Regions from separate parts of the Kitasatospora sp. NPDC043950 genome, predicted to be linked through region 4. Evidence: riboswitches for the same ligand, from Rfam matches in the RefSeq annotation. Region 4 holds a riboswitch; each other region holds the start of a gene.

Region 1 (4,022 bases), on a different contig from region 4:
CATCGCGAAGATGCCGCCCCAGCCGAGCACGGTCATGGCGAGCGCGAGCCAGAGCCGCAGGGTCCGGAAGACGGCCAGTTCGGGGCCGAGCCGGGCGGCGCCCGCCCGCGGCTGGACGGGCACCAGCGCCGCGATCCCGGCGAGGCCGAGCAGGCCGAGCCCGGCGACGACGTAGAACGTGGAGCGCCAGCCGAAGTGCTGGCCGAGCAGGGTGCCCATCGGGACGCCCAGCACGTTGGCGGCGGTGAGGCCGGTGAACATCAGGGCGATGGCGCCGGCCCGCTTGTGCGGGGCGACCAGGTCGGCGGCGACGACCGAGCCGATGCCGAAGAACGCGCCGTGCGCGAAGGCGCTGACGATCCGCCCGATCATCAGCAGCCCGAAGGCGGGGGCGACGGCCGCGATCAGGTTGCCCACCACGAACAGGCCCATCAGCGTCAGCAGCATGCCCTTGCGGGGGGCCCGGGTGCCGAGGATGGTGAGCAGCGGGCCGCCGACCACGACGCCGAGCGCGTAGCCGGAGATCAGCAGACCGGCGGTGGGGATGGAGACCGAGAAGTCGCCGGCGACCTCGGGCAGCAGGCCCATGATCACGAACTCGGTGGTGCCGATACCGAAGGCGCTGATCGCCAGCGCCAGGAGCGCGAGGGGCATGAGGGACCGCTTTCCAGAGAGAACCGTTGCGCATGCAACTACCAGCGTCGACAATACGAGACACCCGCAGGTACTTGCAAGCGCCACCTATCCCCGACGACAGCAATCCCGGCCACGCCACTTGCCACACCCTCGAGCGGAGATTAGGTTAGGCTCACCTAACTAACTGGAGGTCCGTCATGAGCCTGCCCGCCGGCGACGCCGAGGTGCCCGAACCCACCACCGCCGAGCGCGTCCAGAGCCTGCTCAGCGCGACCTCCTCGCTCACCGTCCGCGCCTGCGGCGAACACCACGACCTCGACACCCCGGTCTCCGTCCACGGCTCCCGGCTGCGCCTGCGCGCCCCGCTGGGCGACCCGCTCGCCACCGCCGCCGCCCGCGCCACCGACGGACTCGCCGTCGTCCTGGACGTCACCGACATCTCCCCCGTCGCCGTCCGCGACCGGATCCGCGCCCGCCTCACCCTGGCCGGCCGACTGCACCTGGCCCACCTCGCCGACGACGGCCTCAGCGTCCACCTGCGCGTGGACGTCGCCCACGCCGTCCTCGCCACCCCCTACGGCACCGGCGCGCTCACCGCTGGCGACCTCGCCCTCGCCACGCCCGACCCGCTGGCCCGTTACGAGGCCGCCATGCTCACCCACCTCGCCGACGACCACGCCGACGCCCTCGCCGTCCTCACCCGGCTGCTCGACCCGGACCTGCTCGCCCAGCACCCGGAGGTCCGCCCGCTCGCCCTGGACCGCCACGGCCTGGTCCTGCGCCTGGACCACCCGCACGGCCACCGCGACGTCCGCCTGGTCTTCCCCGAACCGGCCGCCGACACCGAGGACTTCGGGCAGCGGATGCACGAGCTGCTGACCGCCGCCCAGCACGGGCTGCCCGCCCACCGGCTCTGAACCGGCCCGCCGAAGCACACTGACGTATCGTCAACTCTCCCCGGACACACCCACCAAGGCCCGGAAACGACAGCGGCCGACCCGGCTCGCGAGAGAAGTCTCGCGAGCCGGGCCGGCCTGGGCGTGTCCCGCGCCCATGTCCACTGCTGCGGCGATCACCCGGTCGAGCGGTCACCCGACATGACCATCCCGGGCGGTCGATTCGCCCCGTAGCAGCGGTGGTTCCTCATCCGGTACATCCGGCAGATCCGGCACATCCGGTACATCCGGTACGGGTCAGAGCGCGACGCCGTGGGCCCGCAGGTAGGCGACCGGGTTGATGTCCGAGCCGTACTCCGAGCCGTTGCGGATCTCGAAGTGCAGGTGCGGGCCGGTCACGTTGCCGGTCGCGCCGGAGAGGCCGATCTGCTGTCCGGCCTTGACGGCCTGACCGATCTTCACCCCGATCGAGGAGAGGTGCGCGTACTCGGCGAAGTGGCCGTCGGCGAGCTTGATCTCGACCTCGTTGCCGTAGGCGCCGCCGTTGCCGGCCTTCACCACGACACCGTTGCCGACGGCGCGCAGCGGGGTGCCGGTGGAGGCGACGAAGTCCTGGCCGGTGTGGTGGCCGGAGGCCCACATCGAGCCTGCCACGCCGTACGCGGTGCCCAGCTTCGGGCCGGCCAGCGGGGCGACGAAGGCCGAAGCGGCGGCGACCGGCACGGCGGTGACCACGGCGGACGGCGCGGCGGTCTGCAGCTGGGTCTGGAGCTGGGCGGACGGCTTGGCCGCCTCGGTCCGGACCTCCGGCTGGGCCTGCGGCTTGGCGGCGGTGGTGGCCGGCGCGGCGTCCTGGGCGGACGGCTGGGCGGGCTTCGCCGGGGCAGCGGGCTTGGCCGGGGCGGCCTGGCCCGCGATCACGAGCCGCTGACCGGGGAAGATCAGGTCCGGGTTGCCGCCGACGACCTCACGGTTGTGGTCGTACAGCGCCTGCCAGCCGCCGTCGACGTGCTGGGCGTCGGCGATCCGGGACAGGGTGTCGCCGCTGACGACGCGGTAGCTCTCCTGCGACGAGGCCTGGGCCTGGTCGGCGGGAGCGGCGGCCGGGGCGGCGGTGACCGCGGCGGCCGGCGCGGGGTGGGCCTGGGCGCTCATCGCGGTGACGAGCGGCAGGGCGAAGGAGACACCGGTGACGGCGGTGGCGATCCCGATGCGGGCGGCGCGGGGCAGGGCGATACGACGAGCCTGTGCAGGCATGGAATTTTCCTCTCCGACGCCTGCGAGGTGAGCTGTCGGGTTCGGGCTGGAGTTGCCCGGCCGCACATGCGGCTTCACCCCTAGCCGGCCCTGGATCCGGGTACGCGAAAGCGTGCCGTTTCCGGTCCGGCGACTTACCTGTGGGTCCCCCGCTCCTGCCGTACAGAGTTCGGTGCGAGCCACCGGGCAGCGGCAGGATTCGGCGTTCCACCCGGTGGATCCGTCCGGACTGGCCGGGCGGTCGCTGAACTAAAACCCATCCGTTCGGGTGAAGCAATGTCGATCACTTGAACCGGCAACAACCCCCCGAGCTGCGGTGACCCTCCGAATGATCGGCTGCACCGTACGTGCACAATCCATTCACCCGGCGCCACTGATCCACGACGCTGCGCCGATTCCGCCACCGCTGCGCACCCGCCCGCTCACGCACCGCGCACCCACCGACACACCCCCCGGTGACCCTTGTCACGTACGCCCCACGGGCGCAGGATCGGCCCGTGGCCACCTCCGAAGCAGGAACACTGCGCCTGGGCACCTCGCGGGGACGCTGGGTCCTCCTCGCGACGGTGCTCGGCTCCAGCATGGCGATGCTCGACGGCACCGTGGTGAACGTCGCGCTGCCCCGCATCGGCACCGATCTCGGCGCCTCCCTCGCGTCCCTGCAGTGGACGCTCAACGCCTATCTGCTCACCCTGGCCGGACTGATCCTGCTCGGCGGCGCGCTCGGCGACCGGTACGGCCGGCGCCGGGTCTTCCTGATCGGCGTGCTCTGGTTCGCCGCCGCCTCCGCGGCCTGCGCCGCCGCCCCCACCATCCACGTGCTGATCGCCGCCCGCGCCGTCCAGGGCATCGGCGGGGCGCTGCTCACCCCCGGTTCGCTCGCCATGCTGCAAGCCGTCTTCCACCCGGACGACCGCTCGGCGGCGGTCGGCCTGTGGTCGGGCCTCGGCGGGGTGTCGGCCGCGGTCGGCCCCTTCCTCGGCGGCTGGCTGGTGGACGGCCCCGGCTGGCGGTGGATCTTCCTGCTGAACCTTCCGCTCGCGGCCGCCGTGGTCGCGGTCACCTCCCGGTTCGTCCCCGAGAGCCGGAACGAGAGCGCCGTCGGCCGCTTCGACGTCCCCGGCGCGCTGCTCGCCGCGCTCGCCCTCGGCGCGATCACCTACGCGCTGACCGCCGCCGGGGAGGGCCTGTCCCCCGCGGTCTGGCTCACCGGCGCGATCGGCCTGCTGCTCG
Region 2 (4,022 bases), on a different contig from region 4:
AAGTACAACGGCGCCAAGGAGCGGGCCGACCAGCTCCGCAAGCAGTCCGACCAACTGCAGGACAAGGTGGCCCGCAGCCAGGACGAGATGACCCAGCTCCAGACCGGCCTGGCCGGCGTGGCGGGCGAGCAGTACCGCACCGGCGGCATCGACCCGTCCGTCCAGCTGATGCTCTCCTCGGACCCGTCGGGCTACCTGGAGAAGGCGTCCAGCGCCCAGCAGGCCAGCGCCAGCGAGTCGGAGGCGCTCAAGGGACTGCTGGACCAGCAGCGCCGGCTGGACCAGGAGAAGTCCGAGGCCGCCGCCGTCCTGGCCTCGCTCGACTCCACCACCAAGGACCTGAACCAGGCCAAGACGGACGTCAACCAGAAGCTGAAGGCCGCGCAGGACCTGCTGAACTCGCTCAGCGCCTCCGACCGCGCCGCGCTGCGGGCCCAGCAGCAGCAGGACGACCGCGCCTCGCGCGGCAGCGACCGTGCCGACCTCGGCAGCCTCCCGCAGGCCGGCGGCTACGCGGGCGTGGCCGTGGCCAAGGCGATGAGCAAGCAGGGCTCGCCGTACGTGTGGGGCGCCACCGGCTCGACCACCTTCGACTGCTCGGGCCTGATGGTCTGGGCGTACGGCCAGGCCGGCGTCTCGCTGCCGCGCACCTCGCAGGAGCAGGGCAACGTCGGCACCAGGGTCTCGCTGGACCAGGCCCAGCCGGGCGACCTGGTCATCTACGGCGCCGACCGGCACCACGTCGGGATGTACATCGGCAACGGCATGGTGGTGCACGCGCCGCACACCGGCGACGTGGTGAAGGTGATGAAGGTCGACGCGATGCCGATCAACACGATCCGCCGGGTCTGACGGCCCGACACGCCCGAAGGGCCCCGTCCGGGCCTGTGATCCACGCCACCCTCCGACCGGGGGTGGCGTTCGGGTTTTGTCCGCAGCGCGAGTCCCCGGTGAAGAGTGATCAGCTTTGCGTACGACGGTGATCACTATGTGTCATATTCACAAAAGAACTTTGGTCTTCTTCCGTCTTTTTTCTGACAAGGATTTGAACGGATCACGGTTCAGTTACTAGGGTCGTGCCCCGAACCACCGCACTCCCGATCGCCCAGCCAGGGTGACGGCGGTGGTTTCCGTCGAGTTCGTGACGCAGCGGGGCGGGCCCAGTGCCTGCCCGACGGGGAGCCCAGCAGTCGGGGGTGCTGTCGAACGGAGCCGGGGAACCACGTTCCTCCGGGGTGAATCGGCGCCAGGTCGGCCGGTGGAACGGCCGTGAGGCGTCGTAGGGCACGCTTCCGGCCCGAACCCGTCAGCTCACCCGGTAGACGGCGTAGGAAGAAGGAGTCCGCCTTCGTGGCGTCCCATCGTCGTCCCAAGCCCGCCAGTCGCACCCGGGTCTCGATCCTGACCGGCTTCGCCGCGGCGGCCGTCGCGCTGTCCGCGCAGTCCGGCGCCCACGCCGACCCGCAGCCGACCAAGGACCAGGTCAAGGAGCAGGTCGACCAGCTCAACGAGCAGGCCGAGGTCGCGACCGAGAAGCTCAACGCCGCCCAGGAGAAGCAGCAGCAGCTGCAGAAGCAGGTCACCGACCTGCAGGACCAGGTGGCGCGGCAGCAGGGGCAGGTGACCGACCTCCAGGGCGGCCTGGCCGAGATCGCCGGCGAGCAGTACCGCAACGGCGGCATATCCCAGACCGTCCAGCTGATGTTCTCCGCCAGCCCGGACACCTTCCTGAGCCAGGCCGACACGCTGAACCAGGCCGGCGGCACCCAGAAGGGCCAGCTCAAGCAGCTCCAGGACGAGCAGCGCAAGCTCGACCAGGTGCGCTCCGAGGCCCAGGGCAAGCTCGCCGAGATGGAGACCACCACCCAGCAGCTGAAGAGCGCCAAGGACGAGGTCCAGGGCAAGCTCAAGGCCGCGCAGGACCTCTTCAACACCCTGTCCGAGCAGGAGCGCCAGGCGATCCGCGCGGCCGAGGAGAAGGCCGCCGCCGAGGCCAAGTCGAAGGCCGACGCCGCCGCGAAGGCCGCCCAGCAGCAGGCGGCGGCCCAGCAGGCCGCCGACCGCTCCTCCCGCGACAACAGCCGCACCGACCTGAGCGCGTCGCAGGCCCCCGCCGCGCCGGTCACCAAGCCGAGCGCCGGCAGCTCGCGCGGCGCCGCGGCGCTGTCCATCGCCGCCTCCAAGATCGGCAGCCCGTACGTCTACGGCGCCTCCGGCCCCGGCTCCTTCGACTGCTCGGGCCTGATGGTCTGGGCGTTCAACCAGGTCGACGTCTCGCTGCCGCGCACCTCGCAGGAGCAGGCCCACGCCGGTACCCGGATCGGCACCGACCTCTCCCAGGCCCAGCCCGGCGACCTGCTGATCTTCTACGGGGACGCCCACCACGTCGGCATCTACGCGGGCAACGGCCAGGTGCTGCACGCGCCCAAGCCGGGCGCGTCGGTCCGCTACGAGGCCGTCGGCAACATGCCGCTGACCTCCATCGTGCGGGTCTGATCCCCGCTCAGGCCCTCCCAGGCCCGGCCTTCCACCACGGAAGGCCGGGCCTGCGGCTTTTCCGGCGCATCGGACTGATGTCCGATTGCGGGTCAAATATTCGGGTTGGCAGGGGTTTGGACTCGGTTGCCCGGACTCGCTAACGTCTGCCACCGGACTCCGCTTCCAGGGCCGCCCGCGTTGGGGCGGCGGCGGGGCCCACCGCCGGATCGGAGCCGCTGCCGCCATGCCCGTGCACCGTCGTTCCCAACTGCTCGCCCGTGCGCTGGTGCTGACCGCGGCCGCCGCCACCGCCCTGGGTGTGACGACGGGCGGCAGCGCCCAGGCCGCCCCCGCCGCGCCGGACACGCCCACCCGCAAGGACGTCAAGGCGCAGGTGGAGCAGCTCTACGGCGAGGCCGAGCAGGCGTCCGAGAAGTACAACGCCGCCCAGGAGGCGCAGCAGCGGCTCCAGGGCGAGACGACCGTCCTCCAGGGCGAGATCGCCGTCGCCCAGGACCAGCTCAACCAGCTGCGCGGCGACCTCGCCACCGTGGCCGGCGCCGAGTACCGCGGCGGCGGCATGGCCCAGACCGTCCAGCTGATGCTCTCCACCGACCCGGAGGGCTACCTGTCCCGGGCCCGCACTCTCGACCAGGCCGCCGAGCGGCAGCAGGAGACCCTGCACGAACTGGCCACCCGCCAGCGCCGGCTCGACCAGCGCCGCACCGAGACCGCCGGCAAGCTCGCCGAACTCGACCAGGCCCGTCGCTCGCTCGCCGACAGCAAGCAGCAGATCCAGCAGCGGCTCACCGAGGCCCAGCGGCTGCTCAACAGCCTGGGCGTCGCCGAGCGGGCCCGGATGGCCGCCCAGGACGCCCGGGAGGCCGAGCAGCGCGCCACCCGGGGCACCGACCGGCTGGACCTCGGCACGGCCCCGCCCGCCTCCGAGCGCGGGGCGGCCGCGCTGGCGGCCGCGGTGCGGATGATCGGCTCGCCCTACCTCTACGGATCCACCGGGCCCCGCGCCTTCGACTGCTCCGGTCTGATGTACTACAGCTGGCGGCAGGCCGGAGTGACCCTGCCGCGCACCTCGCAGGCCCAGGCGTACGCCGGGCAGCGGGTCAGCCTCTCCGAAGCGCGGCCGGGAGACCTGGTGATCTTCTACCGGGACATGCACCACGTCGGGATGTACGCCGGCGGCGGGGTGATCGTGCACGCCCCCTACCCGGGCGCCAAGGTCCGCTACGAGAGCGTCAACGCGATGCCGGTCGCGGGGGTGGTCCGGCTCTGAGCCCGGCACCGTCCGACCCCGACGCCCCCCACCCGATAGACGGCGCCCGCCGGACGCTGTCCCGGCGCGGTGCGCTGCTGCTCGCGGCCGGCGGGCTGGCCCAGCTGTCGCTGCCGCCGGCGGCCCCGGCGGACCCCTCCGCGGCCGGGCGGGCGTCGGACCGGTGGGCGTCGGACCGGCGGGCCGAGGTGGCCGCGCTGCTGGACGCGCGGGCCCGGGCGCTGCCCTCCTGGTCCGGACCGGCGGCGATCGA
Region 3 (4,022 bases), on a different contig from region 4:
TCGCGACGTGGTAGACGCCGGAGTTCTGGCCGTTGTTGGACCAGAACAGCAGGTCGCCCGCCTGCAGGCTGTCCAGCGAGACGCGGGTGCTGGCGGCGGCCTGGTCGGCGGCGACGCGCGGGACGGAGACGCCCGCGGCGCGCAGCGCGGCCTGGGTCAGGCCGGAGCAGTCCCAGCCGCCGTTGCCGGTACCGCCGTAGACGTACGCCTGGCCGACCTTCGACTGGGCGAAGGAGACCGCGGCGGCCATGCTGCCGGTGGCGGCCGGGGTCTGAGCCGGGGTCTGAGCCTGGGCGGCCGGCTTGGAGGCCGGCTTGGAGGCCGGCTTGGAGGCCGGCTTGGTGGCCGGGGCCTGGGGCTGGGCGGCCGGCTTGGCGCTCGCGACAGCGCCGTTGGAGGTCTGGCCGGACTTCTGCGAGCGGTCGAACCAGGTGAAGTCCGAGCCGGACGTGGCCGACGAGCCGGAGCCGGACCGGTCGGCCTGAGCCGACTGCTGGGCCTGGCCGCCGTCCTTGAACGAGAGGCGCTGGCCCGGGTAGATGGAGTCCGGGCCCTCGGTCAGGGTGCCGCGGTTGAGTTCGTACAGCCGCTGCCAGCCGCCCTGGAGGTTGTGCTTGTCGGCGATCGAGGACAGCCAGTCGCCGGAGGCGACGGTGTAGTCGTCGGCCTGGGGCTGGGCGCTGTTCCGGGCCTGGCTCTGGCCCTTCTGGGCCGAGGTGCCGTTGGTGGAGTCGGCGGGGGCCTGCGCCTGGTCCTGGGCCGGTGCGGCCGGCTTGGCGGGCTTCGCGGCCGGGGCCGGGGTCTGGGTCTGCGCGGGCTTGGCGGCCGGGGCGGCCGGCTTCGCGGCGGGCTTGGTGGCGGTCGAACCGGCAGCCGAGCCGGTGGTCGAGCCGGCCGAGGTGTCGACGGCGGCCGGGGTGCCGCCCTTGGTCAGGCCGGCCTGGACCGAGCACACCGGCCAGGCGCCGGGGCCCTGCGAGGCGAGGACCTTCTCGGCGACGGCGATCTGCTGGTCCTTGGTGGCCTGGTTGGCCTGGGGGGCGTAGGCGGTGCCGCCGAAGGCGGCCCAGGTGCTGGAGGTGAACTGCAGGCCGCCGTAGAAGCCGTTGCCGGTGTTGATGCTCCAGTTGCCGGTGCTCTCGCACTGGGCGACCTTGTCCCAGGTGGCGACGGAGGCGGCGGAGGCGGTGCCGGAGGTGAGGCAGGGGATGGTGAGGCCGACGCCCGCGACGCCGACGGCGGCGATCACGCGTCGGGTACGACTGGACAGACGGGTGCCGTTGGTGGGCAGCATGAAGACGCAGTCCTCTCCCACGCCTGCGAGGTGAGCTGTCGGATTCGGGCTGGAGTTGCCCGGCCGCGCTGTGGGCGCGGCTTCACCCCTAGCCCTGGATCGTTCCGGGGAACGGTCCGGGGCGACTTACCTGTGGGTCCCCCGCTCCTGCCGTGGTGCGTTTTCGCGCTGCCAGGACATCCGACGGCAGGACTCGGCGTCGCGGATGAACTGGGTTCGTGTGGCCACGAACGGGGAGCACGTTAAGCAGACTTAAGTTCAAACTGCAAACACCTGTGACGCGCATCACGGTTTGGCGAGAACGGTCGTTCCCCTCACTTGTCATGATCGGAAATGACCGATTTCCGGCAACGCCGCGAAGGGTGCGCGCAACTGTCTGCGTTTCAGGAGGCGGGTGACGGTGGGTCGGGTCGCCCGGGGGCCTGCCCGCCGGGAGAGCGGCGTGTCCGCACTGTGGCCGTCGGGGGGTGCGTCGAGCGATGGTGAACAAATGCGGATAGAACGGACATCACACCTATTCGTCCTTTAACTCCCTTACGGGACAAGCGGGAAGGGCCCGGAACGTAGCCGTTCCGGGCCCTTCACACGTGCGGTGACCGCTACTACTGGCCGGCCGACTCCTCGGCGGCGGCGTGAGCGGCGTGAGCGGCGCGACCACCCCGGCCGGAGTGGTCGGCGTGGGTGCCCTCGGCGGCCTCCGCCGCCTCGGCCTCGGCCCGCGTCAGGGCCTCGGGGGAGGGCGCCGGCAGCGCGGCCAGGTAGGTGGAGGCGATCAGCTGGCCGACCGTCGGGTAGGCGCCCAGCGGCGCCGCGGACGGGCAGCCGGTCTCCTCGGCGGCCGTGGCGAGCAGCTCGGAGTCGGCCTCCGGCCCGATCACCAGCGGGGCCAGCGCCGGGCGCTGGGAGCCGGTCTCCTTGAGGTGGTTGACGGCCGCGGCGACCGAGCCCGGCACGTCGAGCGCGGCGGGCACGACCGGGACGGCCAGCCGGGCCGCCAGCAGGACACCGGTGATGCCGGCAGCGGCAGCGGCCTCCTCGCCGCCGACGGTGGTCAGCACGACGCCGTCCGCGGCGGTCGCGATGGCGAACAGCCGGGCCCGGTCGGCACGCGCCAGGCCGGCCTCGGACAGGCGCACGTGCACGGCCTCGGCGAGCAGCGGGTGCGGGCCGAGCACGTCGGTGACGGGGGCTCCGTACTCGGCGGCGAGGGCGTGGAGTTCGGTCAGGAATCCGTGCGGGCCGGGTACCAGCGGCACCAGGACCGGCGCGGGCAGGCCGGCCTCGGCGGCCATGGCCAGCAGTTCGGCGACGGTGCGGTCGTCGCTGTCGGCGCCCTGGGCGGCTTCGCCCGGGAGGTAGCCGACGGCGGTCTGGATGTCGCCCTGCTCGCTGCGGACGATCGACAGCAGCTCCTCGACGACCGAGCGGGACTCGGGCCCGGCGGTCGCGGGCACGGCGAGCACCAGGGCCGGGGATCCGGCCGGGATCTCGGGGCGCTCGGGGCGACGGTGGCGCCCCCGCGCACGGGAGCCTGGAGTGCGGACGGGCAGTGGCGCGCCCGGGATGGCTGCGGTGCTCATGCCGGAGATCGTAGGACATCGGCCCGTCAGGCCTGCATTCGGCTGCCGTTCGAGTTTCACGTGGTCATGGCGGGTGCGCCGCGCTCCCGTCGTGTCCGTCCGGGCGGTTTGCCCGCAATCCGGACATATCTCACCCAGCCTTCGAGCGATCACCGCTGGTTGCCCTGACGTGTCCGACGGGGCGTCGAGTTGCTTCTGTGGCGCGTGAGATGTCTCACAGCCGGGAGGTCGCCTGACGGAGGGTCACGAAGGCGCGACTCCGGGCGTCTGAAGATCAACATTCAGCGGGGAATCGCTCACGGCCGGTTATCGAGAATCTGGCGATTCACTCGGCTATGTCCGTTTACGTACCGTCAGGAGAAGGGTCCGTGAAGAGTTCAGAACTGCCGGTGAAAGGCCTCGTGCACCTGCAATGTCCCGTGCTGATGCACGTGCACAGCAGCTATCATCGCGTCAAGTGAGGCGTTGTGCCGGGCCGGTACGGGGCCGGTCCGTTCGTTCGGCGGGTGCCGGGAGCGCCGCGCTGGACGACCACTCCGGAGCTCTTCGGGAGATTTCTATGCACGACTCGCAGGACACGTACGGCTCGTACGACACCTACAACGGGATGGCGGCCGCCGACCTCAAGGGGGTTGTCTGGCAGAAGAGCCTGCACAGCAACTCCCAGGGGAACTGCGTCGAGTTCGCGGCCCTGCCGGGGGGCGATGTGGCGATGCGCAACTCGCGCTTCCCGGAAGGTCCGGCGCTCATCTACACCCGGGCCGAGATCGCCGCCCTGCTGCTGGGGGCCAAGGACGGGGAGTTCGACCACCTGGCGGTCTGACCGGCCGCCGTCCTGCCATCGGGGGGCCGTCGTGGGTGCTGACACCGCGACGGCCTTTGTCTTGTCCGGGGCCGGTCCGGGGCCACATGACGGGCGCTCTCGTGGCGGGCGCTCTCGTGGCGGCCGTTCTCGCGGCCGACCGCGCGCAGGTGTGGCGGGTGGTCCCGCGCACGGCTGGGGGCCCGGACGTGGACGGGAGTCGGGCCGCCGGGGTGCCCGGCCGTCGGTCCGGCCGGCTCGTCCGGGAGACAGGCCCGGGAATCGTCGCGGGAATCGCCCTGAGGGCTGGGCCGGAGCCCGTGGCGCACCTGTGCCAGGCCCGTCG
Region 4 (4,022 bases):
GGTTCCTGACCCGGAAGCCCCGAAGGCCCTACCGGTACACGCGGACGTAGTCGGCGGCGAAGGTGATCGGGGCGGTGCCCTGCGGCGCCGGGTGGTACTTCCCCGCGCCGACCGACAGGTTGAGGATCAGGTACGCCGACCAGTTGGCGCCGACGCCCTTGCCGTCCGAGAACACCTTGGCGCCGTTGACGTACCAGTCCACCGAGGTGGCGCCGTAATAGGTGCCGATGGTCACCCACTGGTCCTTCGCGACGGCACCGGCGTCGGTGTAGTACTTGGGGTTGCCGGGGTTGACGTGGTTGGTCAGCTCCAGCAGGTTCGGGTTGTCGGGGTGGTACTCGAAGGAGTCGACCTCCCCGTTGCCGTTCTTCCAGGTCCAGAAGGCCGGCCAGGCGCCGGAGCCGGACGGCAGCTTGACCCGGGTCTCGGCGTAGTCGCCGGTCCTGACCTGGAAGCCCTCGCTGGAGCCCTCGGTGGTCAGGAAGCCGGTGTTCCAGGCCTGCTTGCCGTTCTCCAGCGTGGTGGTGCCGGGCGCAGCGGTGAAGGTGGCGACCCCGTTCGCGACGCTGACGTTGTTCTTGTTCAGCAGGTCGAGCTTGTTGTCGTCCGGGTTGTGGTTTCCGTACTTGTACGCGGTGCTCTTGTCGCCGACCCAGCGCGAGCCCCAGCTGATCGGGCCGTTGAACTCGTCGGACCAGGTCAGCGACTTGCCGGCGACCGGGGATACGGGGGTGCCGGCCGACGGGCTGGCGGTGGCGCTCGGGCTGCTCGGGCTCGGGCTGCTCGTCGGGGTCGGCTTCGCGGTGGGGGTCGCCGTCGGGGTCGGGGCGGGAGTCGGGGTCGGGGCGGGAGTCGGGGTCGGGGCGGGAGTCGGCTTCGTGGTGGGCGTCGGGGTCGGGGGCGGAGTCGGCGCCGGGGTGCTGGAGACCACCAGCTGCTGCGAGGCCAGGTTGTGCCAGGCCCCGCCGAGGTCCTGCCAGAAGCCGAACTGGGTGCACGTCCCGGCCGGCAGGGCGCGTGCGCCGCTGGTGAAGGACAGGCCGCTCGGGCAGATCTGCACATTGGAGGCGTTGCCCGGGAAGTCGAGGTTCGCACCGGCCGCGTTCCGGACGCCCACGCCGACGGTCTTCGCGGTGAAGCAGGCCGAGGAGTGGAGGGTCAGCGAGGCGGTGGCGGCCTGGTTGGCGACCATGGTCGCCGGGGCGAGCCGGTCCTGGGTGACGGTCGGGGCGGTGGCGGCCTGGGCGCCGGAGACGGCCGGCAGGCCGAGCAGTCCGGCGCCGGTGACGGCGAGCGCTCCGGTGACGGCGAGGGCGGCGTTGCGGCCCCGGTGGGAGGGACGGGCGTGGCGCGGCGCGCGGCGCCGGGCAGGCTGGTGCATGGCAGTGTCCTCTGCGACGCCTGCGAGGTGAGCTGTCGGATTCGGGCTGAGGCAGCCCGGCCGCCGGTGGAAGCGGCTTCACCCCTAGCCACGGCCCGCACGCGGGAGCGTACGGGCCGGGCGCTGACCTTGGTTCCCCCGCTCCCGTCCGCTGTGGTGCTCGGTTGCCGGCCGGCGGGTGGACAGGACTCGGCGTCCCGGCGGCGGGGGTCCGCGAGGGCGGACGACGGTTGCAGGCTAGGCGGGCCGTCCGTGAACGGACAACCTGCTCGGGCCGGTTGTCGCACAGGTCACAGCGGTGTCGATCAACGACGCTGCGTGGTGGATCAGTTGGGACGGATCAGCGGAGCCGTCGAGCTGCCGAACGACGAATCGGCGAATCGGCGAATCGGCGGTCCACGGGTCAAGCGAGCCAGTTGTCGACCTGGCTCTCGGCCTCCGGTGCCCAGGCGAGTTCCAGGTGGTTGAGGCCGGTGAGCAGCCGGGTGCCGCCGATCGTCGCGATGCCGGTGGTGTCCAGGGCGCTCGCGGTGAACACGATGCCGTCGCTGGGCCCCCGGTTCTCGTTGAGCACGCCCGGGATGTCGGCGGACCCGCCCGCGAGCAGATAGGTGCGCACCGACGCGGGGACGCCCGCCTGTTGCAGCGGCGCGATCAGCGAACCGGCGTCGATCGCCGCCTGGATGCCCTGGCCGGAGGTGTAGAAGCCCTGGCCGCCGTAGTAGGTGGTCCACCAGTCCTGGGCGGTGCCGTCCACCCCGTACCGGCCGTCCCAGCGGGCGAGCAGCTGGCGCTGGCCCGGGTAGCAGTCGTAGCCGCCGGTGGGCAGCACGCCGAGGCAGGGCTGCGCCGTGTAGGTGCCGTAGCAGGTCATGTAGAGGTGCGGGGACGGCGCGTTGGCGGTGCCGCCGCAGGCCGGCCAGCTCGCGAGGTCGAACGACCAGCCGTGCGCGTACACGTAGTCGAGCCCGCCGTTCGGGCCCCCGAGGGTGATCAGGCGGCGCACGTCGCCCGCGTAGGCCCGCCCCCAGGACGGGCGCACCGAGGACACGTACGCCCGGGCGGCGACCTCGCCCTTGCTCCAGGCCACCACGTCCACCTGCGGGACGCCGAGGCGGGCCCGGATCAGCGCGACGGCGTCGCCGACGGCCTGCGCCTGGAACAGGTTGTCGCCCTGCTTGTGGGCGAAGCCGATGGCGAACACCCGGTGGCCGGTGCCGGCGAGGTACTGGGCGAGGCCGGTGGACGGGCAGGCGGAGGCACCGCAGGTGCCGCTCTCCCCCGGGTTCGCCCAGGCGCGGTCGGCGTTGTCGTTGGCGCCGTGGACCAGCAGCACGGGGGTCGGACGGCTACCGGTGTCCCAGCCGGTCGCCGAGTACAGCAGGAAGCGGCTGGAGGAGGGCTGGCCGGTGCCGCCGAAGTACGTCCGGCGGGCGCCGTCCTGGTCGCCGCGGCCGTCGGCCGGGTACTGCTCGGTGCGGAAGCCGGGGGTGGTGTCGAGGTAGCGCTCGACCTTGGCCCAGCCGTTGCCGGGGGCGGGGAAGGCGGCTTCGAGGGTGAGCGGGGCGGTGGCCGCCTGGGCGGTGGTCTGGGAAGTGACGGTCTGGGCGGCGGTGGCCTGGGCGGGAGTGGGGGTGCCGAGGAGCAGCGCGGCGAGGGTGAGCAGGAGGGCGGACAACGCGGTGGGGGTGCGTCTGACGGCGGTGGGGGTGTGCCGCATGGGGGTGGGGGTGCGTCTCATGGGGGTGGACGGTAGGACCGGCCGCCGGCGGGCGCCCAGGTGCCCGCCGCACACCGCGCCGGCCTGCGCGGTGGCGGCCGGTGCCGTGGCGCACCGTCCACGGGTGCGCCCACCCGGCTCACCGGGTCGGATAAATTGGAGGTCCGACATCTTCCGCAGTGCACAAGACCGCCGTGCACGGCCCCACAGGAACGAGGTACCGCCCCACCATGACCGCGCCCCTGCCCGCCTTCGCCGGCCGCACCTACCTCTTCCGGGCCGACAACGGCGCGGCCTTCCGCAACACCTACTCGGCCGACGGCAGGCGGCTGCGCTGGGAGGGCCTCGGCGAGTCGGCGGGCCAGTGGGAGGACGTGCGGCTGCACGTCGCCGAGGTGGCGCCGGAGATCTACTTCATCAGCTGGACCGAGGAGAGCGGGATCACCGTCAGCCACGTGATGGACCTCGGCCGGCTGACGGTGCGCGCCTTCTGGACGTACGAGGGCGAGGGCGGCCGGGTCGGCGAGCTGCACACCGGGACGCTGGAGCGGGTGGCCTGAGCCTCACCGCTCCCGCGCCCCCTCGCTGTCCGTCGGCTTACTCAGACCGTCTGAGCAGACTGCCTGCTCAGACAGTCTGCTCGGGCGGCCTGCTCAGGCAGCCTGGTTCGGGACCTTGAGGTGCTGGGACATCCACTCCAGCGAGGACGGCAGCAGCGCGCTCCAGGTCTCGAAGTTGTGGCCGCCGTTCTCCAACATGCTGTAGGAGACCTTCATCGGGGACTGCACGGCGTCGACGAAGGCCTCGGTGTCGCGCCGGTAGTCGCCGTCGCCCTTCTTGGTGCCGGCCAGCAGCACGGACACCTTGGGCTGCGGCAGGTTCTTCAACCGCCACATCAGGTTGGCCTCGTCACGACGCTGC

What was found. Region 4 has a riboswitch for cyclic di-AMP ahead of AC07BF_RS09870 (glycoside hydrolase family 16 protein). Riboswitches for the same ligand answer to the same signal wherever they lie in the genome.
Region 1: another riboswitch for cyclic di-AMP. It lies ahead of AC07BF_RS17990 (M23 family metallopeptidase); the one in region 4 lies ahead of AC07BF_RS09870 (glycoside hydrolase family 16 protein).
Region 2: another riboswitch for cyclic di-AMP. It lies ahead of AC07BF_RS32485 (C40 family peptidase); the one in region 4 lies ahead of AC07BF_RS09870 (glycoside hydrolase family 16 protein).
Region 3: another riboswitch for cyclic di-AMP. It lies ahead of AC07BF_RS08990 (transglycosylase family protein); the one in region 4 lies ahead of AC07BF_RS09870 (glycoside hydrolase family 16 protein).

The regions. Positions count from the first base shown of each region.
Region 1 covers NZ_JBWKER010000024.1:77,888-81,909, forward strand. The annotation lists gene AC07BF_RS17980 (MFS transporter) at 1-654, opposite strand, end outside; gene AC07BF_RS17985 (DUF2470 domain-containing protein) at 834-1,553, shown strand; gene AC07BF_RS17990 (M23 family metallopeptidase) at 1,830-2,789, opposite strand; cyclic di-AMP (ydaO/yuaA leader) riboswitch at 2,792-2,974, opposite strand; gene AC07BF_RS17995 (MFS transporter) at 3,287-4,022, shown strand, end outside.
Region 2 covers NZ_JBWKER010000065.1:14,948-18,969, reverse strand. The annotation lists gene AC07BF_RS32490 (C40 family peptidase) at 1-852, shown strand, start outside; cyclic di-AMP (ydaO/yuaA leader) riboswitch at 1,191-1,340, shown strand; gene AC07BF_RS32485 (C40 family peptidase) at 1,351-2,496, shown strand; gene AC07BF_RS32480 (C40 family peptidase) at 2,723-3,769, shown strand; gene AC07BF_RS32475 (hypothetical protein) at 3,958-4,022, shown strand, end outside.
Region 3 covers NZ_JBWKER010000009.1:160,361-164,382, forward strand. The annotation lists gene AC07BF_RS08990 (transglycosylase family protein) at 1-1,315, opposite strand, end outside; cyclic di-AMP (ydaO/yuaA leader) riboswitch at 1,302-1,472, opposite strand; gene AC07BF_RS08995 (hypothetical protein) at 1,897-2,874, opposite strand; gene AC07BF_RS09000 (DUF397 domain-containing protein) at 3,434-3,697, shown strand.
Region 4 covers NZ_JBWKER010000011.1:34,794-38,815, forward strand. The annotation lists gene AC07BF_RS09865 (hypothetical protein) at 1-9, shown strand, start outside; gene AC07BF_RS09870 (glycoside hydrolase family 16 protein) at 29-1,381, opposite strand; cyclic di-AMP (ydaO/yuaA leader) riboswitch at 1,384-1,550, opposite strand; gene AC07BF_RS09875 (esterase/lipase family protein) at 1,785-3,122, opposite strand; gene AC07BF_RS09880 (MoaF-related domain-containing protein) at 3,332-3,661, shown strand; gene AC07BF_RS09885 (alpha/beta hydrolase) at 3,755-4,022, opposite strand, start outside.